Regions from separate parts of the Kocuria sabuli genome, predicted to be linked through region 4. Evidence: riboswitches for the same ligand, from Rfam matches in the RefSeq annotation. Region 4 holds a riboswitch; each other region holds the start of a gene.

Region 1 (5,119 bases), on a different contig from region 4:
TCGACAAGGCCGTCGCCGAGAGCGGCGCCCAGCTCGTCGTCCTCGCCGGGGACATGAGGGCGCGGGGCCTCGTGGAGGAGCAGCTGTCCAAGGCGGTCCAGCCCCTCGTGAGCATGGTCAACGCCAACACCCGCGCCGACGGCAGCGACTCCGCCGACCTCGCGGAGCAGATCGACCGCTCCGTGGGCGAGCTGATCGCCCGCCGGCAGCAGGCGCTGCTGGAACGGCTCGCGGAGCAGGAGAACGGTCCGGACCGCACGGCCGTGCACGGGGTCGCCCCCGTCGTCGCCGCGCTGCAGCAGGCGCAGGCGGAGACCGTGCTCATCGACGAGAACGCCCTCGACGCGGAGGCGGAGCTGGTCGTGCTGGACGCCGAGCCGTGGATCGCCGTCGACGAGGCGGACGCCCTGGGCGCCACGGCGCTCGGCCGGGTCCCGGCCGCCGAGGCCCTGGTGCGGGCCGCGCTGCTGACGGACGCCCGCCCCGTGTTCCTCGCTCCCGGGGCGCTGCCCGACGGCGTCGACATCGCCGCCCTGCTGCGCTGGAGCGCCGCCCCGGCCGGCTGACCGGTCACCGACGACGACGGCTCCCCCACCGAGGTGGGGGAGCCGTCGTCATCGTGCGGCGCGGTGGGCCGGCCGGGTCAGTAGGCGGGGCCGGTGGTGTTGCGGTCGCGGGTGTCGCGGCGCAGGAAGGACAGGGCCACCATGGTCACGCCCAGGAACAGGTGCAGCCAGTTGTCGGCGCTGTTCAGGGGGACGAAGTTCGCCTGCGACTCGTGCCCCACGAGCAGGCCGTAGATCCACAGGACGAGGTAGACCAGGCCGCCCCACAGCAGGAAGTTGCGGGCGCCGGAGCCGGAGCGGGACAGGGCGATGCCGGCGACGCCGTAGAGCAGGTGGACGATGTTGTGCAGCCAGGAGACCTGGAAGATGCCCATCAGCATCGCCTCGGACTCGTGGCCGGCGACCATGAGCTGGTCGTAGTTCGTGGTGATGCCGGGGATGAACCCGGCGAGGCCCACGAGCAGGAAGACGGCCCCGTAGAGCAGGGCTGCCGTCTGGACGGGCGAGCGGTGGTTGGTGCGGCGGTCCGGCCGTGCGGCGGGAGTCGTCATGGTCGTGCCTCGCTTCCTTCGTGTCTGCGGTGACCCGGGTCGCGGATCCCGGAATGGCGGACGGTCATGGAAAGCATGCTTTGTACTATTAGCGTACTGCTCTCCCGCGCCAGGTCCAAGACCGCCGCGCGAGAAGTCTGGCGCGGACCGGGGAACGGCTCAGGACGTGGGCACGCGGGCGGGCGTGTCCGCCGCGGAGGCCCTGCCCGCGTAGGCGCCCCGGTACCTCGCGGCCGGGTGGGTGTCCAGCACCTTGGTCCGTCCGGCGCCGTAGACGTTCTCGCGCAGCGTGGTGCCCTCGTACGCGGTGCGGTAGCGGCCGCGCTTCTGCAGCTCCGGCACGACCCACTCCACGAAGTCCTCGAACGAGCCCGGGGAGACGTGGTAGGCGAGATTGATGCCGTCCAGCCCGCCGTCGTCGATCCACCGCTCGAGCTCGTCGGCCACGGTCTGCGGGGAGCCGACGATCGGCACGCCCATGCCACCCATCGAGATGTGCTTCGCGACCTCCCTGACCGTCCACTTCTTGTGGGGATCGGCCGTGGTGAAGGGGGTCAGGAAGGACTGGATCGAGTCGGTCTTGATGTACTCCAGGACGTCGTCCTCGTCGTACCGGCCCAGGTCCACGCCGGACCAGCCGCCCACGAGGCCCAGCGCGCCGTCGGCGTCCGCGTACCGCTCGTAGTCGCGGCGCTTCTGCTCGGCCTTCGCGTCCGTCTCGTCGACGATCACGTGCAGCATGGCGAAGATCTTGAGGTCGTCCCGGTCCCGGCCCTGGGCCTGCGCCTCGTCGCGCAGCTTGTCGGTCACCACGCGGGTGAGGTCCGGGCGGATGCCGCCCACGAACACCGCCTCCGCGTGGCGGCCGGCGAACGCGCGTCCGCGGGAGGAGGCTCCGGCCTGGAAGATCAGCGGGGTGCGCTGCGGGGACGGCTCGGTCAGCCCGATGCCGGGGACGTCGAAGTACTTGCCGTGGTGCTGGATGGGGTGCACGAGGGAGGGATCGGCGAAGACCCCGTTGGCCCGGTCGCGCTTGACCGCGCCGTCCTCCCAGGAGCCCTCCCACAGCTTGTAGCAGACCTCCATGAACTCCTCGGCGATCTCGTAGCGCTCGTCGTGGGAGATCTGCTCCGTCAGCCCGTGGTTCTCGGCGGCGGACTTCAGGTAGGACGTCACCACGTTGAAGCCCATCCGGCCCTTCGTCAGGTGGTCGAGGGTCGCGAACTTCCGGGCCAGCGGGTACGGCTGCTCGTAGGTGATCGCGCTGGTCACCCCGAAGCCCAGGTGCTTCGTCACGGCCGCCATCGCGGAGATCTGCATGAAGGGGTCGTTGACCGGGATCTGGGTGGCGTCCTTGATCACCGGCGCCGCGGAGTTCTGGTACACGTCGTAGTACCCGACGACGTCCGCGAGGAACATCGCGTCGAACAGGCCCCGCTCCAGGACCTGGGCGACGTCCGTCCAGTACTCGAGGGTGTTGTACTCGTCGGCCCGCGAGCGCGGGTGCTTCCACAGGCCGGGGGCCTGGTGGCCGACGCAGCTCATGTCGAAGGCGTTGAGGGCGATGCGCTTGCTCATGGGTGGTCCTCCCGGATCGCTGACGACCCGCGCCCGTGCGTCCTGGGGACCTGCTCGCGGGTCCGACGCACTGGTGGGCGCCGTACTTGCCACGAGGCGTGTGCGCCGCGGCCCGATGTTCATCTGGGGCACCCCGCTACGGGAGAGGGTTGCCGCCCGACCAGCCAGAGCTTCGCGTCGGGTCTCGTCATCGTCGTCGCGGACCAGCTTAGCGGCTCGCACCGCGGGCGGTGCAACCTGCGTCACACCGGACCGCGCCCGGAGGATCCGGCCCGGGAGGAGCCGGGAGCGGAGCGGCTCAGGCGGGCGGAGCGAGGGGCGGGGTGCGCCGCGGGTCCAGCGTCCAGCCCCGCTGCAGCCGCGCCCGGAGCTCGATCAGCGGGCAGGTGTCCATGACCACGTCGAGTCCGGCGGCGGCGGCCCGGGCCGCGGCGTCGTGGTCCACGACGCCCAGCTGCAGCCACACGGCCTTCGCGCCGGCGGCGACGGCCTGGTCCACGACCGCGCCGACCCGGCGGGAGTTGACGAAGCAGTCCACCACGTCGACGGGCTGCGGGACCTCGGCGAGGGTGCGGAACCCGGGCTCGCCGTGGACCGCCTTGCCCTTCGGGTTGACGGGGACGATCGTCATGCCGAGGTCGTCGCGGATCCGCGCCGCCACCGGGTGCGCGGTGCGGGCGGTGTTGCCGGTCAGCCCCACGACGGCCCACCGGCCGGGCTGCGTCATCAGGCGGTCGATCACGGCGGGGTCGTTGCGGCTCATGGACCCATCCTGGCACCCGAGCCGCTCCTCCGGACAGTCTCCCGCCGGCCGGGGACGCCGGCCGAGGAGCGGCAGCAGCTCCGCGCGGGCGCCCGGCGGGATTTGCCAGGCACCCCGGGGAGCACGTTCAATGGGGCCGGTAACCATCCGGAGCGGCTGAGAGACCTGGCTCGTCGACGTCGCAGCAACCGGCACGGATCCGTCCGACTCCCCGTGCGAGGTGCTAATGCCAGGACCGATGGAGTTGATCATGGGCACGTCTCTGCTGGGCTCTGCACCGTCCACCGCCACCGCACCGGTCTCCCGCAAGCGCGCCTTCTCGGTGGCCTTCGAACACGTCGGCAAGGCGTTCCCGTCGGGCGGGCAGGCCCACCACGTCCTGCACGACGTCGACGTCACGGCCCGGCCCGGCGAGGTCGTGGCGATCCTGGGGCCCTCGGGGTGCGGCAAGTCCACGCTGCTGCGGGCCGCGGCCGGCCTGGACACCGCCTCGGCGGGCCGGGTGCTCATCGACGGCACGCCCGTCTCCGGGATCGACCCGCGCTGCGCCGTCGCCTTCCAGGAGCCCCGGCTGCTGCCGTGGCGCTCCGTGCGCGAGAACGTCCGCCTGGGTCTGCCCTCCGGGCTGAGCCGGGCCGAGGGCGACGCCGTGATCGACGACCTGCTGCGCCTGGTCGGGCTGACCGCGCACGCCGGTCACCGTCCCCGGGCGATCTCGGGCGGCATGGCCCAGCGCGCGTCGCTGGCCCGGGCGCTGGCCCGCAACCCCGGGGTGCTGCTCCTCGACGAGCCGTTCGGCGCGCTCGACGCCCTGACCCGGATGCAGATGCAGGACCTCCTGCTCACCGTCCACGCGGCCCAGCCGACCACCGTCCTGCTCGTGACCCACGACGTCGACGAGGCGCTGCAGCTCGCGGACCGGGTGGTCGTCCTGGGCCGCACCGGCCCGACCGCCCCCGCCTCGATCAGCACGGTGCTCTCCGTCCCCGGCGAGCGCCCCCGCGACCGCGCCTCCGAGGTCCTCGCCGGGCTGCGGGTGCAGCTGCTCGGCCACCTGGGCGTCGACGCCCACCACCCCGCGGCCCGCTGACCCCGGCCGTCCCCGCCCGCCGGGCACGACGACGACCCCGCGCCGCACTCCGCCCCACCACGAAAGGCCCCACCATGCCGCTCTCCCCGCGCTCCGCCCGCGCGATCCCCGCCCTCACGGCCGTTCTCGCCCTGACCCTGACCGGGTGCATGGCGGGTGAGGGCTCCGGCGAGGCCGAGGCCGGCGGCGACGACACCGTCGTGGTCGACTGGGCCACCTACAACCCGCTCTCCGTCGTCATCAAGGAGAAGGGTTGGCTCGAGGCCGCCTTCGCCGAGGAGGGCACCACGGTCGAGTGGGTGCAGTCCGCGGGTTCGAACAAGGCGAACGAGGCGCTGCGCGCGGAGGCCGTCGACATCGGCTCCACCGCCGGCTCCGCCGCCCTGCTGGCCCGCAGCAACGACACCCCGATCAAGGTCGTCGACCTCTACTCGCAGCCGGAGTGGTCCGCGCTCGTGACCACCCCGGACACCGGGGTGGCGTCCGTGGCCGACCTCGAGGGCCGGACCGTGGCGGCCACCAAGGGCACCGACCCCTACTTCTTCCTGCTCCAGGCCCTCGAGCAGGGCGG
Region 2 (5,119 bases), on a different contig from region 4:
TCCTCGCTGCTCGGTGACGCGGTCGCCGTGTCCGGCAACCCCGCCATCCTCGAGCCGGGCCTGCGGTACGGGGCCACGGAGACCAGCAAGCTGGACTTCATCTCCCTGGGCCTGGCCCTCGTCTTCGGCGCCGCGGGCCTGCCCCACGTGCTGATGCGCTTCTACACGGTGCCCACGGCCAAGGAGGCCCGCACCTCGGTGGTCTGGGCGATCGGCCTGATCGGCCTGTTCTACCTCTTCACCCTCATCCTGGGCTTCGGCGCGGCGGCCCTCATCGGCGCCGAGCGGATCCAGGCGGCGCCGGGCGGCGTGAACTCCGCGGCGCCGCTGCTGGCCTTCGAGCTGGGCGGATCGCTGCTGATGGGCATCATCGCGGCGGTGGCGTTCGCCACGATCCTCGCGGTCGTGGCCGGCCTGGCCATCACGGCCTCGGCCTCCTTCGCCCACGACATCTACACCAGCGTCATCAAGAAGGGCGACTCCGATCCCCGCAAGGAGTTGCGGGTCGCGAAGACCACCGTGGTGGTCATCGGGCTCGTGTCCATCGCGGGCGGCATCGGCGCGCAGGGCCAGAACGTCGCGTTCCTCGTGGCGCTCGCCTTCGCGGTCGCGGCCTCGGCGAACCTGCCGACCATCCTGTACTCCCTGTACTGGCGGCGCTTCACCACCCGGGGCGCGGTCTGGTCGATGTACGGCGGCCTGTTCATCTCGGTGGGCCTGATCATCTTCTCCCCGGTCATGTCCGGTGCCGAGACGTCGATGATCCCGACGGCGGACTTCGCGTGGTTCCCGCTGCAGAACCCGGGCATCGTCTCGATCCCGGCCTCCTTCCTGCTCGGCTTCATCGGCTCCATGACGGAACGCCGTCTCGAGGACCCGGTCAAGCAGTCCGAGATGGAGGTGCGCTCCCTCACAGGCATCGGCGCGGAGAAGCCCGTCGCCCACTGAGGACGTCCCGCTCCCACCTGGGAGGATCTCCGGCCCGCCCGAGGCTCCGGCTTCGGGCGGGCCGGCCCGTGTCCGGGGACACGAAGTGATTCGCTAAAGGAAACGGACAGGCGGCTGAGTGTCGGATAGGGTGGGGACAGGAGCAACCGCAGGATATTCCTTGGATACTCACCGGTTGCGTACAATGAAAGTCCCTCGCGGGACGGATAAGGAGCCATCATGGGAATCATCAGCTGGATCGTCCTCGGCCTCATCGCCGGCGCCCTCGCCAAGCTCATCATGCCGGGCAACCAGGGCGGCGGCATCATCGTCACCATGGTCCTCGGCATCGTCGGAGCCCTCCTCGGAGGCTTCCTGGGCTCGCTGATCGGGATCGGCAGCCTCGACTCCGTGTTCGACATCGGCACGATCATCACCGCCGTCGTGGGAGCGCTCATCGTGCTCTTCATCTGGGGCGCGGTCACCGGCCGCAAGGGCCGCACCACGCGCTGATCCGACCCCGTCGGTCGCCGAGGCCCCGTCCACCGTTCATGGTGGGCGGGGCCTCGGCGCATCCCGGGCCCGGGGCGCACCGCACCCCCGCCGGCCCGTCGGTGCGCGGCACCGGGGGTGCCCGCTGGGGGATACTGGGGCCATGACGTCCCCCTCCTCCGTGCTCCGCAACCGCCCGACGCCCGAGCTGCGCGCACTGGCCGCCGCCGGTCCCCGCAGGATCAGCGTCCTCGGCTCGACGGGCTCGATCGGCACCCAGGCGCTCGACGTCGTGCGGGCCGCGAACGCCCTCGACGGCGCGACGCCGTTCGACGTGGTGGCCCTCGCCGCCGGCCGTGGCCACCTGCCGCTGCTGGCGGAGCAGGCCGTGGCGACCCGCGCCGCCCTGGTGGCGACGAGCGGCACCGGGGACGACGTCCGGGAGCTGGTCCGGCTGATCGCCGAGTGCGCCTCGTCCGCCGGCGCCGCCGACTACCGCCCCGAGCTCCTCCACGGCCCCGACGCCGCCGCGGTGGTCGCGGGGCACCCGGAGGCGGACCTCGTGCTCAACGGCATCACCGGTTCGATCGGTCTCGCCCCCACGCTGGCCGCCCTGCGGGCCGGGCACCGGCTCGCGCTGGCGAACAAGGAGTCGCTGATTGCCGGTGGCCCGCTGGTCAAGGAGGCGGCCGCGGGGCGCCCGGACGCCCTGATCCCGGTGGACTCCGAGCACTCGGCCCTGGCACAGGCACTGCGCGGCGGCAGCACCGCCGAGGTGGACCGGCTCGTGCTGACCGCCTCGGGCGGCCCGTTCCGCGGCCGTACCCGGGCGGAGCTGGAGGCGGTCACCCCGCGGGAGGCGCTGCGGCACCCCACCTGGGACATGGGCGTCATGGTCACGACCAACTCGGCGACGATGGTGAACAAGGCCCTGGAGGTGCTCGAGGCCCACCTGCTCTTCGACGTCCCGCTGGAGCGCATCGACGTGGTGGTCCACCCCCAGTCGGTCGTGCACTCCATGGTCCAGTTCGTGGACGGCTCGACCCTCGCCCAGGCCTCGCCGCCGGACATGCGCCTGCCCATCGCACTCGGCCTGGCCTGGCCGCACCGCGTACCCGGTGCGGCGCCCGCGTGCGACTGGACCCGCGCGGCCGAGTGGACCTTCGAGCCGCTGGACAGCGAGGCGTTCCCGGCCGTGGACCTCATCAAGGCCGCGGGGGAGCGCGGAGGCACCCACCCGGCGGTGTTCAACGCCGCCAACGAGGAGGCGGTGCACGCCTTCCACGACGGCCGGATCCGGTTCCCCGTGATCGTGGACACGGTCGAGAAGGTGCTGGGCGAGCACGAGGACCGCGGCCACCTGGACCTCGACGCCGTCCTGGAGGCCGAGCGCTGGGCCCGGCGCCGCGCCCAGGAGCTCCTCGGCCGCTGACGGGGCCGGTCCGGGCCCCCGCCGCACGTGCTAGTCTGTCGGGCGGATGACGAGTCCCAGCGCGAAGCCCTGGCTTGCTGGGCGGCAACCCTCTCCCGTAGTGGGGTGCCCCAGGTGAACCATCCGGCACCGGCCATCGACGGCCGGCGGCAAGTACGGTTCGACCGTGGACGCGCCCTCCGGCGCGCCCTCGACCGTGGCCGCCGGACCCGTCGGGTCCGGCGGAGACCTCCGACATCCTGGATCCACGGAAAGGCATGACATGCGATCGCAGCGCCTCACCCACCTCGCCCTCGCCACCACCCTCGGCCTCACCCTCACCGCCTGCGGCGGTTCCGACCAGGCGGCCGCGCCCTACGACGACGGCGTCATCAAGATCGGCACCGACGGCCGGACCCAGGTGCACGAGGCCTTCCTGGAGGAGGCGGAGAAGGCCGGCGTCGAGGTCGAGCTCGTGGAGTTCACCGACTACAACCAGCCCAACGCCGCGCTCACCAGCGGCGACCTGGACATGAACTGGTTCCAGCACGGGGCGTTCCTGGCCGACTACCGGAACAACTCGGGCGAGGACATCGTCCCGATCGGGTCCACCTCCATCTACCCGCTGGGCCTCTACTCGGAGCGCTACGAGTCCCTGGACCAGATCCAGGAGGGCGACGAGATCGCGGTGCCCAACGACGCGATCAACCTCGCCCGCGCGCTCCTGCTGCTGCAGTCCGCCGGGCTCGTCGAGTTCACCTCCGACACCACGGCCCCGTCCGAGCTGGACATCGACACCGAGGCCTCCAAGGTCCGGGTCACGCCCGTCTCGGCCGAGCAGACCGTGCTGTCGATGAGCTCGACCGCCGGCGCCGTGGTCAACAACACGTTCCTCACCCGGGCCGACATCGACCCGAACTCGGCCCTGTACTCCGACGGCGAGGACAACGAGAACGCCCTGCCCTACGTCAACTTCTTCGCCGCCACCGGAGGCAACAAGGACGACGAGACCCTCCACCAGGTCGCCGACCTCTTCCACACGGACGCGGTGCTGGCGGCCGAGCAGGCGGAGACGAAGGACACCGCCGTGTCCATGGACGTCGCGCAGGACGAGCTGATCGAGGTCGTCGACCGGTACGCCGAGGACCTCGAGAAGTGACGGCTCCGGCCGACCCGGACCGGATCCGCCACCCCGACGGCGACGTCATCGTCCGCTTCGAGGACGTCACCAAGACCTTCGTCACGGGCCCGGCGAAGGCCCGGCGCGAAGTGGTCGCGGTGGACGGCGTCTCGCTCGAGATCCGGCGGGGGGAGATCTTCGGCGTGATCGGCTACTCCGGTGCCGGGAAGTCGACGCTCGTGCGCCTGATCAACGGACTCGAGCCGATCACCTCGGGTTCCCTCACGGTCAACGGTTTCGAGGTCGCGGGCCGGAAGGAGACCGAGCTCGCACCCGTCCGGCAGGAGATCGGGATGATCTTCCAGCAGTTCAACCTGTTCACGTCCCGCACCGTGGCCGGCAACGTCGAGTACCCGCTCAAGCGGGCCGGCTGGCCCAAGGACAAGCGCCGCGCGCGGGTCGCGGAGCTGCTGGAGTTCGTGGGCCTGTCCGAGCGGGCGGGCAACTACCCCGAGCAGCTCTCGGGCGGTCAGAAGCAGCGCGTGGGCATCGCCCGGGCGCTCGCCACCAGCCCGAAGCTGCTCCTCGCCGACGAGTCCACCAGCGCGCTCGACCCCGACACCACCCAGGAGGTGCTGCAGGTGCTCCAGCGGGTCAACCGCGAGCTCGGCATCACCATCGTGCTCATCACGCACGAGATGGACGTCGTGCGCGCCATCGCCGACCACGTCGCCGTGATGCAGGACGGCAAGGTCGTGGAGCACGGCTCCACCGTCGACATCTTCGCCCGGCCCCGGACCGGGACCGCGCGACGCTTCGTCTCCTCCGTGCTGCACTCGGTGCCGGACGAGCGCGAGGTCGAGCGGCTGCGCCGGGCCCACCGCGGGCGGCTGGTGATCGTGGACGTCGGCGACGGCGTGGACATCGGCGGGGTGCTCTCCGACGGCGCCGCCCGCGGCGTGCGCTTCACCATCGCCTACGGCGGGATCAGCGTGCTCCAGGAGGAGTCCTTCGGGTCCCTGACCTTCGAGCTGACCGGCGAGGACACGGCCGTGCAGGACGTGGTCGACGACCTCTCCCGGATCACGACCCTGCGGGAGGTGGCGGCATGAACGACTGGACCGTCCTGGGTCCCGAGCTGCTCTCCGCGCTCGGGGAGACCCTCTACA
Region 3 (5,119 bases), on a different contig from region 4:
TCCCGTGGCCCACCCCGGTGTACTGCACCTTCATGACGTCGGCGTGCCCGAGCATCCACTCGGCCGTGGCGTCGACGAGGTGCGGCGGGATGACCGGGTCCTGCGGGTCGCGGCCCCAGAACATCCGCAGGGGCTGCTCGCGCAGCCGGTCGTCGGCGAACGACGGGTGCTCGCCCGGCACCACGAACCCGGACAGGCCCACCACCGCGGCGATCTCCCCGGGCAGGCGGCGGGCCAGCGAGGTAGCCATCGCCATGCCCTGCGAGAAGCCCAGCAGCGTGATGCTGGGGTGCTCCGCGGCGCGCTCGCGCAACCACCCGGCCACCGGCTCGACGGCCTCGGCGACGCGCTCGGCCGAGAAGCTGAGGTCGCCCGCGAGCGGGAACCACTGGTAGCCCAGCTGGACGGGCTGGGGCGCGCGCAGGGAGGCCACGCTGAACTCCCCCGGCAGCTCCGGGACGAGGCCCATGAGGTCGTGCTCGTGGGAGCCGTAGCCGTGCAGCAGCACGAGCAGCGGGGTGCCGGGACGGGCGTCGGCCTCGTTGCTCCAGACGGCGTGGGGGGCGGCGGTTCCGGTCGGGGCGGGGGCGTCGGTCATGGCACCAGTGTGCCACCCGGGACCGGGCGGACCGGGCCCTCAGGGCCGGGCCAGCACCGTCTCGACCAGCAGCTTCCCGATCTGCGGCGTCTCGATGAGGAAACCGTCGTGCCCGGACGGGGACGAGAGGGTGTGCCGCCGGACGTCCCCCGGCAGGGCGGCGGCCAGGACGTCGGACTCCCGCGGCAGGTAGAGCCGGTCGGAGTCCACCGCGGCCACGAGCCAGTCGCACGAGGTCGTCGAGAGGGCCTCCTCGAGCGTGCCGCGGCCGCGGCAGACGTCGTGGGACATGAGCGTCTCGTTGACCGCGAGGTAGCTGTTCGCGTCGAAGCGCCCCGCGAGCTTGGACGCCTGGTGGTCGAGGTAGCTCTCCACCTGGTAGCGCCCGCGTCCGCCGGGGTGCGTGTCGATCACGCGCTCGTCGGCCTGCGGGGTGCGCCCGAACCGGTGGTGCAGCTCGTCGGCGGAGCGGTAGGTGATGTGGGCGATCCGCCGCGCCAGGCCCAGCCCCGCCACGGGGAACGGACCGTCGTAGTAGTCCCCGCCCCGGAAGTCGGGGTCCTGGCGGATCGCGAGGTTCTGCGCCTGGCCCCAGGCCAGCTGCTCGGCGCTGGACTGGGCGCAGGCGGCCACCACCGCGCAGGACCGGACCCGGTCGGGGTGGCTCACGGCCCACTCCAGGGCGCGCGCCCCGCCCATGGACCCGCCGATGACGAGGCGCCACGAGGCGATGCCGAGGGCGTCGGCCAGCGCGGCCTCGGCGTGCACGGAGTCGCGCACGGTGACCAGGGGGAAGCGGGATCCCCAGGGACGGCGCTCGGGGTCCACCGAGGCCGGGGCGGGGGTGGCCGGCCCGGTGGTGCCGTAGCAGCCGCCCACGATGTTGGCGCAGACCACGAAGTACCGGTCCGTGTCGATGGCGGCGCCGGGGCCGACCAGGCCGTCCCACCAGCCGCCGCTCTCGGCGGCGCGCCGCTCCGCCTCGGAGGCGCCGGGGCGGGCCCGGCCGGCGGCGACGTGGGTGTCCCCGGTGAGGGCGTGCTCCACGAGCACCGCGTTGGAGCCGTCCGGGGCGAGCACGCCCCAGGTCTCGTAGGCGATCCGGACCTCCGGCAGCCGGAAGCCGGACTCGAGTTCCAGCGTCCCGATCCCGGCGTGCCGCGGCACGCCGTCCTCGCGCACGCCCGGACCGGCGTCGGCGCCCCGCACGACCGTCACGCTCACTCCTTCCCTCCGGGCACGGCCGCTGCCGCGGCGAAGCCCTGCTCCAGGTCCGCCAGGATGTCCCTGACGTTCTCGAGGCCCACGGACAGGCGCACGAACCCGGGCTCCACGCCCGACGCGAGCTGCTCCTCCGGCAGGAGCTGGCTGTGCGTGGTGGACGCGGGGTGGATCACGAGCGAGCGGACGTCGCCGATGTTCGCGACGTTCGAGTGCAGCGTCAGGGCGTCCACGAAGGCCGCACCGGCCTCCCGCCCGCCCTCGAGCACGAACCCGAGGACGGAGCCCGCGCCGCGGGGCGCGTACTTGCGCGCCCGGTCGTGCCAGGGCGAGGACTCCAGTCCCGCCCAGCTCACCGTGCGCACGTCCTCGCGGGCCTCGAGCCAGCGGGCCACCTCCCCGGCGTTGGCCACGTGGCGCTCCATGCGCAGGGACAGCGTCTCGATGCCCTGCGCGATGAGGAACGCGTTGAAGGGGGAGATCGCCGAGCCGAGATCGCGCAGCAGCTGCACCCGGGCCTTGAGGATGTACGACAGGTTGACCCCGAACGCGCCCTCCGCGCCGAGCGCCTGGGCGTAGACCAGACCGCCGTAGGACTCGTCGGGCTGGTTGAAGCCGGGGAAGCGCTCCGGGTACCGGCCGAAGTCGAAGGCGCCGGAGTCCACGATCACGCCGCCGAGCGCGGTGCCGTGCCCGCCCAGGAACTTGGTGGCCGAGTGCACCACGATGTCCGCGCCCCACCGGAAGGGCTGGACGAGGTACGGGGTCGCCACCGTGTTGTCCACGATGAGCGGCACCTCGTGCTCGTGGGCGATCCCGGAGACCGTCTCGATGTCGAGGACGTCGTTGCGCGGGTTCGGGATGGTCTCGGCGTAGAAGGCCTTGGTGTTGGGCCGCACGGCGCGCCGCCAGGCCTCGGGGTCGTCCGGGTCCGCCACGAAGGTGCTCTCGATGCCGAGCTTGGCGAGGGTGAACTTGAACAGGTTGTAGGACCCGCCGTACAGGCTGGGACTGACCACGACATGGTCCCCCGCCCCCGCGAGGTTCAGGACCGCGAAGGTCGTGGCCGACTGCCCGGCACTGAGCAGCAGGGCGCCCACCCCGCCCTCCAGCGCGGCGATGCGGTTCTCCACGACCTCCGTGGTCGGGTTGCCGATCCGGGTGTAGATGGGACCGAGCTCCGCGAGCGCGAAGCGGTCCGCGGCGGCCTGTGCGTCCGGGAAGACGAAGGACGTGGTCTGGTGGATCGGCAGGGCGCGGGAGCCGGTGACCGGGTCGGGGCGCTGGCCCGCGTGGATCTGCTGGGTCTCGAAGGACCAGCCCCCCGGGTTCTCGGGGGTGGGCAGCTCGGCCGCGGGGGCGTCGGTGGGGGAAGCGGGGGACTCGGACATGCCGGGACTCCTTGCGGGTGTCAGGGGTCCGGTGTCCGACCGTGGTGGTGCTGCCGTGCGACGGCCGGGCACCGAGGACCCGCGCTTGCTCGCTCGCCGGTCGCGAGGAGCCCGGTCTTCACCCAGGGCACCCCACCGCGGTGGAGGGTTGCCGGCCAGCTAGCTGGGGCTTGGACGCTGGCGCTCATGACCTGGGCAACATTGTCCGGATTCCGGCGACGCGGCGTCAAGCCGGGCCCGGCGAGTCCCCCGGACACGGTCTGTGCGCGGCGGGCTCCGGCACGGCGCGGACCGATTTGGAGACGAAACTCACACGGTGCCACGATGAGCCCATGAGAGTCGACCACGTGTCCTACGCCTGCCGCCCGGAGGGCCTGGCAGCCACCACCGAGGGCATCGCCGACCAGCTCGGGATCGAGCCGGTCAAGGGCGGGGTGCACCCCCGTTTCGGTACCCGCAACATGATCCTGCCCCTCACCAACCACCAGTACGTGGAGGTCGTCGAGGTCCTCGAGCACCCCGCCGCGGAGAAGGCGCCGTTCGGCCAGGCCGTGCGTGCCCGCTCCCGGGCCGGCGGCGGCTGGATGGGCTGGGTCGTCGAGGTCGACGACCTCGCTCCGTTCGAGGACCGTCTCGGCCGCCGGGCCGTGCCCGGCCACCGGGTGTTCCCGGACGGCCGGTGCCTGGAGTGGCACCAGATCGGCGTCAAGGGTCTGATGGCGGACCCCCAGCTGCCGTTCATGGTGCACTTCGACTCGGGCCCGGAGATGCACCCCTCCCAGGCGCGGCTCACCGACGTGGGTCTGGCGGGGATGTGCATCGCCGGTGCGCCCGAGCGGGTCACCGAGTGGCTGGGTGCGCCCGTGGAGACCGCGCTCGACCAGCTGAGCGTGGACTGGCGCTACCCCGCGGGCACCCCCGGCCTGCTCTCCGTCTCCTTCGCGACCCCCGACGGCCTCGTCACCATCTGAGCCGGAGCACGGGCTGCACCGCGGGCCGGGGCGGGTGCGCCCCGGCCCGCGCCTCAGCCGAGCAGCCAGGCGGTGCCCAGGAAGCCCACGGCGTCGAGCAGGAAGTGCGCGACGACCAGGGGCATCACCCGCCCGGTGCGCCGGTAGAGCTCGGCGAACACGAGGCCCATCACCACGTTGCCGAGGAAGGGACCGATCCCCTGGTAGAGGTGGTAGCTGCCGCGGAACACGGCCGTGACCGCCAGCACCACCGGCCAGCGCCAGCCGATCCGGGTGAGCCGGTCGGTGAGGAACGCGACCACCACCACCTCCTCCACGAGGGCGTGGCGCAGCGCGGAGAGCAGGAGCACCGGCACCGTCCACCAGTGCTCGGCCAGCCCCGACGTCGTCACCTCGGCGGTGAGGCCCAGGGCGCGGCCGGCCGTGTAGAGGGCGAGCGTCCCGAGACCCATGATCAGGAACAGCACCGCGCCCAGCCCGAGGTCCGGGAGCGGCATCCGGGCGTCGAGCCCGATCCGCCGCCGCGCGATGCCCAGGGCGCCCGCGGACCCGGCGAGCAGGTAGAGCGCGAGCAGCACCGGCACCAGGTCCAGCCCGATGCCCGTGAGCTGGCGCAGCAGGTCGAACAGCGGCTGGAGGCTCAGCGGCGGGTTCATGGTCGTCCGCGCCTCGGAGAGCGGTCCGCGGGCGAGCTGCTCCGCGAGGGAGAGCACCGCGTAGAGCGCCGAGGCGCCCAGCGAGACCCCGAGCACCAGGAGCACCTGCACCCACAGGTCGGCGCGGGTGGAGCCGAAGGCCGGAGGGCGCGGGGCGAGGTGCGAGGGGGTGCTCATGCGGACATTCTGGCACCGGCGGGGCCGGGCCCCGGGCCGGGAGCGCACGCACCGGTGCTGCTCGAGTCCGGGGGGCGACCGCCGGCCGCGGCGCCCCCGGGGGCG
Region 4 (5,119 bases):
GGCAGGTAGTGCTCCTCGAGCTTGGGCGCGGGGTACGGGATGTCGAAGCCCGTCACGCGGCGCACGGGCGCGGCCAGCGAGTGGAAGCAGCGCTCCTGCACCCGCGCCACGATCTCCGCCGCCACGGACGCGAAGCCCGGCGCCTCGGCCACGACGACCACGCGGCCGGTCCTGCGCACCGACGCGGCGACCGTCTCGTCGTCGAACGGGACGATGCTGCGCAGGTCCACGACCTCGAGCGAGCGGCCCTCGGCCTCGGCCGCCGCGGCGGCCGCCAGGGCGGTGGGCACGGACGGCCCGTAGGTGAGGATCGTGGCGTCCTGCCCGGCGCGGGCGACGACGGCGCGGCCTTCCCGGTGCTCCGGGGCGCGGTGCTCGTAGCGCTCCTTCAGCTCGGCGAGGTCCACGGGTGCCTTCGACCAGTAGAGCTTCTTGGGCTCGAGGAACACCACGGGGTCGTCGGAGTCGATCGCCTCGCGGAGCATGAGGTAGGCGTCCTCGACGGTGGCCGGGGTGAAGACCTTCAGCCCCGGGGTGTGGGCGTAGTACGCCTCGGAGGAGTCGCAGTGGTGCTCCACGCCGCCGATGCCGCCCGCGTACGGGATCCGGAGCACGATCGGCAGGCGCACGGCGCCGCGGGTGCGGTTGTGCATCTTCGCGATGTGCGAGGCGACCTGCTCGAAGGCCGGGTAGGCGAAGGCGTCGAACTGCATCTCGATCACCGGGCGCATCCGGTTCATCGCCATGCCCACGGCCATGCCGGCGATCCCGGACTCGGCGAGCGGGGTGTCGAAGCAGCGGCTGCGGCCGAAGCGCTTCGTCAGCCCGTCCGTGATCCGGAAGACGCCGCCGAGGGTCCCGACGTCCTCGCCGAAGACGACGACGGCGGGATCGGCCGCCAGCGCGTCGGCCAGGGCGGTGTTGAGCGCCTGGGCGAAGGTGGCGGGCCTGACGGCCGGCGTCCCGCCGGCCGGGGCGGGGGCCTGGAGGGTGCTCACGGTGCGGTCTCCTCTCGGGCGAGCTCGGCGGCGAGGAGCTGCTCCTGCTCGGCGAGCTGCGGGGTCTGCTCGGTGTAGACGTGGCGGAACAGCTCGAACGGGTCCACCTCCACGTCGGCGTTCATGCCGTCGCGCAGGACCGCGGCGACGTCCTCGGCGGCAGCGGCGATGCGCTGCTCGGCCGCGTCGTCGAGCAGGCCCTCCCCGGCGAGGTAGACGCGCATCCGGGTCACGGGGTCCTTGGCGATCCACTCCTGGACCTCCGCGTCGTCGCGGTAGCGGGTGGCGTCGTCGGCGTTGGTGTGCGCCTGCATGCGGTAGGTGTGGGCCTCCAGGAGGAGGGGCTCGGACTCCGAGCGCGCCAGGTCCACGGCGCGGCGCAGCGTGGCGAGCAGGGCCACGAGGTCGTTGCCGTCCACCCGCTCCCCGGCCATGCCGTAGCCGACCGCCTTGTGGGCGAGGCTCGGTGCGGCCGACTGCTGGGACAGGGGCACGGAGATCGCGTAGCCGTTGTTCTGCACGAAGAACACGACCGGCAGCTTGAAGACGGCGGCGAAGTTGAGGGCCTCGTGGAAGTCGCCCTCGCTCGTGGCGCCGTCGCCGCACATGGCCAGGACCACGGTGTCCTCGCCGCGCAGCTTCGCGGCGTGGGCCACGCCCACCGCGTGCAGCAGCTGGGTGGTCAGCGGGGTCGACTGGATGCCCACGTGGTGCTCGTGCGGGTCGTAGCCGCCGTGCCACTCGCCGCGGAAGATCGCCATGACGTCCATGGGCGCCACGCCCTTGGCCATCACGGCCACGCTGTCCCGGTAGGTGGGGAACAGCCAGTCGCCCTCCCGCAGGCACAGGGCCGCGGCCACCTGGCAGGCCTCCTGGCCGTGGCTGGACGGGTAGACGGCCATCCTGCCCTGGCGCACCAGCGCGGAGTTCTGGTCGTTGACCCGGCGGCCGACCACCAGCTGCTCGTAGGCGGCCAGCAGGACGTCGTCGGCGGGCAGCGTGTACTCGTGGCCGGGCTCGGTGCCCTGCTCTTCGGTGGGCAGCAGCCGGCCGGCGGGGTCCACCATCCGGATCTCGCCGCGGGCCGGGAGCATGTACTGCTCCGGCGTGATGCCGAAGGTCTGGGAGGCCCGGAGGATCGGGTCCCCGGGCGTCTCGACGGTCTGGCTCATGGTGTCCCCTCGGTCGGTCCCCGCGCCGGGTGCAGACGCGGGGAGGCAGGAAGGTCGGTGAAATCCTGTCCGCCAAGTATGGGAACGGTGGAGGGTTCGTATCCAGGAACCCGGGAAAGTGCAGAATCCCGGGGGCAACACTGCGGTCCGCGTGGACGAAATGCTCTACTGTGGCGTGGAACACAGTGATTCGTCCGGCACGGTTCCGCCGTGCGCCCGCCCGCCCCTCCCGCCCGACCCCGAAGGAGCCCGCCGTGCTCTCGACCCCCGTGCCGCTGGACGAGACCGACCGGAAGATCCTCGCCGAGCTCTCCCGGGACGCCCGGCAGTCGGTGACCGCGATCGCCGCGACCGTGCACGTCTCCCGCGCCCACGCCTACGCCCGGATCAACCGGTTGCGCGACGAGGGGGTGATCCTGCGGTTCAGCACCGTGGTCGACCCGGTGCGCGCCGGGCTGCAGGCCTCGGCCTACGTGACGCTCAAGCTCCAGCAGAACACCTGGCGGGAGCTGTGCGCGCAGCTCCAGGCCATTCCCGCGGTGCACCACATCGCGCTGGTGGGCGGGAACTTCGACGTCATGCTGCTGGTCCGGGCCGTGGACACCGTGCACCTGCGGCAGGTGATCTTCGAGCACATCCAGCAGCTGCCCGGCGTGGTGGACACGCAGACGTTCCTGATCTTCGAGGACATCGACACGAGGACGTGACCCGCCCCCGCCGCGTTCCGGGAACGCGACGGGGCGTCACCCGGACGTCATGATCCGTCACGGACGTCATCTTCCGTCGCGGAACGACGCCGACTATCTCTGCACATAGTGTTGTTCCAGCTTCATGAGACGTGACCGCCAAGCTCCGACTGGGTCGCGCACCAACCCCATGCTCATTGGGTGGTTCGGATGAGGAAGCGGCCTGCATTCTCCGCGGGCGCCCACCGGGCGCCGCGGGCCGTCCGGTGCGGGTAAGAGCAAGCGCACAGGAGCCGTGCCATGTCCCTCCCCGTGACCGACCACGACCTCTCGACCCGGCAGATCCACGCCGGCGCCGACCACGACCCGGGTCAGCGCACCCTGACGGTGCCGATCTACCAGAGCGCCGCCTTCGAGTTCCCGGACTACGAGGCCGCCAAGCAGATGTTCGCCCAGACCCGGGCGGGCTTCACCTACACCCGCACCGGCAACCCCACGGTCGCCGTGCTCGAGCAGCGGATCAGCGACCTCGAGGGCGGCGCGGGCGCCGTGGCCACCGGCTCCGGCCAGTCCGCCGTGGCCGTGGCGCTGCTCGCCCTGCTCGGCCAGGGGGACGGCAAGCACCTCGTCGCCTCCGAGAAGCTCTACGGCGGGACCGTGGACCTGCTCACCGACTCCCTCGCCGACCACGGCGTCGAGGTCGACTTCGTGGACCCCACCGTCCCCGGCGCGTGGGCCGCGGCCGTGCGTCCCGACACCCGGGCCTTCCTGCTGGAGTCCATCGGCAACCCGCTGGCCACGCTGCCGGACCTGCCCGGGATCGCCGACGTCGCCCGGGCCGCCCGGGTGCCCGTCGTCGTCGACAACACCCTCGCCTCCCCGGTCCTGTACCGGCCGCTGGAGAAGGGCGCGGACATCGTGGTGCACTCGGCCACCAAGTTCCTCGGCGGCCACGGCAACGCGCTGGCCGGGGCGGTCGTGGACGGCGGGACGTTCGACTGGTCCGCGCAGCCGGAGAAGTGGCCGCAGTTCACCCGGGCCCGCGCCCGCTGGGGCGGGCGGAGCCTCGTCGACAAGTGCGCCGGCGCCAGCCCGTACCTGCACCTGGTCCGGGCCAAGTACGTGCACGACTTCGGCACCACGCTCTCCCCGTTCAACGCCAGCCAGATCCTGCAGGGCACCGAGACCCTCGACCTGCGGGTGGCCCGCCACACGGCCTCCGCGCTGACGGTGGCCGAGTTCCTCGCCGGGCACCCCGCCGTCGCCCGCGTCCACCACCCCGGGGTGCCCGGGGACCCCGGGGCCGGGATCGCGGCCCGGGACTTCCCCCGCGGGACCGGCTCCGTGTTCTCCTTCGACCTCGCCGCCCCCGACGACGCCGTGGGGCCCTTCATCGACGGGCTGCGCCTGTTCAAGCTGGTCGCCAACATCGGGGACACCCGCAGCCTCGTGGCGCACCCGGCGGCGATGACCCACTGCCGGCTCACGCCCGAGCAGCGCCGGGCCGGCGGGATCGCCGAGACCACCATCCGGCTCTCGATCGGCCTCGAGGCCCCGCAGGACCTCCTGGCCGACCTCGGCCAGGCCCTCGACCGCGTTCAGACCCTCGGGAAGTGAGCCCCACCATGAGCCAGACCATCAGCACCCGCCGGCGCGGGTTCACCACCACCGCCGTCCACGCCGGCCAGCAGCCCGACCCCCTGACCGGGGCCGTCATCCCGCCGATCTACCAGACCTCCACCTTCGCCCAGGACGGGATCAACGTCCTGCGGGCCGGCCACGAGTACAGCCGCGGCTCGAACCCCACCCGCAACGGCTTCGAGGAGCAGCTCGCGGCCCTCGAGCACGGCGAGCGCGCCTTCGCCTTCGCCTCCGGGATCGCCGCCGAGGACGCGCTGCTGCGGGCCGTGCTGCGCCCGGGGGAGCACGTCGTGCTCGGCGCCGACGGCTACGGCGGCACCAACCGGCTGATCACCCAGGTCCTCGCCCCGTGGCAGATCGGCCACACCCCCGTGCAGATCACCGATCTCGACGCCGTCCGCGCCGCCGTGCGGCCCGGGAACACCAAGGTCCTGTGGCTGGAGACGCCCTCCAACCCGCTGCTCGGCATCGCCGACGTCGCGGCCTGGGCGGAGCTGGCCCGGGACGCCGGTGCCCTGCTCGTCGTCGACAACACCTTCGCGTCCCCGTACCTGCAGAACCCGCTGCTGCTCGGCGCGCACGCCGTGGTGCACTCGACCACCAAGTACATCGGCGGGCACTC

The links. A riboswitch is a leader RNA that binds a small molecule or an ion and turns the genes downstream of it on or off. The one in region 4 is predicted to bind S-adenosylmethionine.
Region 1: linked by a shared signal. The riboswitch ahead of RE027_RS15565 (ABC transporter ATP-binding protein) and the one ahead of RE027_RS16405 (O-acetylhomoserine aminocarboxypropyltransferase/cysteine synthase family protein) in region 4 are both predicted to bind S-adenosylmethionine.
Region 2: linked by a shared signal. The riboswitch ahead of RE027_RS02630 (MetQ/NlpA family ABC transporter substrate-binding protein) and the one ahead of RE027_RS16405 (O-acetylhomoserine aminocarboxypropyltransferase/cysteine synthase family protein) in region 4 are both predicted to bind S-adenosylmethionine.
Region 3: linked by a shared signal. The riboswitch ahead of RE027_RS02825 (bifunctional o-acetylhomoserine/o-acetylserine sulfhydrylase) and the one ahead of RE027_RS16405 (O-acetylhomoserine aminocarboxypropyltransferase/cysteine synthase family protein) in region 4 are both predicted to bind S-adenosylmethionine.

Annotation. Positions count from the first base shown of each region.
Region 1 covers NZ_JAVHZE010000020.1:51,381-56,499, forward strand. Annotated here, with positions in the region: gene RE027_RS15545 (baeRF2 domain-containing protein) at 1-566, shown strand, start outside; gene RE027_RS15550 (DUF4383 domain-containing protein) at 644-1,117, opposite strand; gene RE027_RS15555 (LLM class flavin-dependent oxidoreductase) at 1,277-2,695, opposite strand; SAM riboswitch class IV at 2,773-2,887, opposite strand; gene RE027_RS15560 (CoA-binding protein) at 2,994-3,458, opposite strand; SAM riboswitch class I at 3,599-3,703, shown strand; gene RE027_RS15565 (ABC transporter ATP-binding protein) at 3,709-4,548, shown strand; gene RE027_RS15570 (aliphatic sulfonate ABC transporter substrate-binding protein) at 4,623-5,119, shown strand, end outside.
Region 2 covers NZ_JAVHZE010000002.1:79,853-84,971, reverse strand. Annotated here, with positions in the region: gene RE027_RS02645 (monocarboxylic acid transporter) at 1-948, shown strand, start outside; gene RE027_RS02640 (GlsB/YeaQ/YmgE family stress response membrane protein) at 1,168-1,440, shown strand; gene dxr (1-deoxy-D-xylulose-5-phosphate reductoisomerase) at 1,583-2,851, shown strand; SAM riboswitch class IV at 2,897-3,013, shown strand; gene RE027_RS02630 (MetQ/NlpA family ABC transporter substrate-binding protein) at 3,114-3,989, shown strand; gene RE027_RS02625 (methionine ABC transporter ATP-binding protein) at 3,986-5,062, shown strand; gene RE027_RS02620 (methionine ABC transporter permease) at 5,059-5,119, shown strand, end outside.
Region 3 covers NZ_JAVHZE010000002.1:117,543-122,661, forward strand. Annotated here, with positions in the region: gene RE027_RS02815 (alpha/beta hydrolase) at 1-598, opposite strand, end outside; gene metX (homoserine O-acetyltransferase MetX) at 638-1,822, opposite strand; gene RE027_RS02825 (bifunctional o-acetylhomoserine/o-acetylserine sulfhydrylase) at 1,819-3,210, opposite strand; SAM riboswitch class IV at 3,287-3,402, opposite strand; gene RE027_RS02830 (VOC family protein) at 3,543-4,181, shown strand; gene RE027_RS02835 (CPBP family intramembrane glutamic endopeptidase) at 4,235-5,014, opposite strand.
Region 4 covers NZ_JAVHZE010000024.1:19,567-24,685, forward strand. Annotated here, with positions in the region: gene RE027_RS16390 (alpha-ketoacid dehydrogenase subunit beta) at 1-998, opposite strand, end outside; gene RE027_RS16395 (thiamine pyrophosphate-dependent enzyme) at 995-2,170, opposite strand; gene RE027_RS16400 (Lrp/AsnC family transcriptional regulator) at 2,425-2,877, shown strand; SAM riboswitch class IV at 2,998-3,107, shown strand; gene RE027_RS16405 (O-acetylhomoserine aminocarboxypropyltransferase/cysteine synthase family protein) at 3,157-4,473, shown strand; gene RE027_RS16410 (cystathionine gamma-synthase) at 4,482-5,119, shown strand, end outside.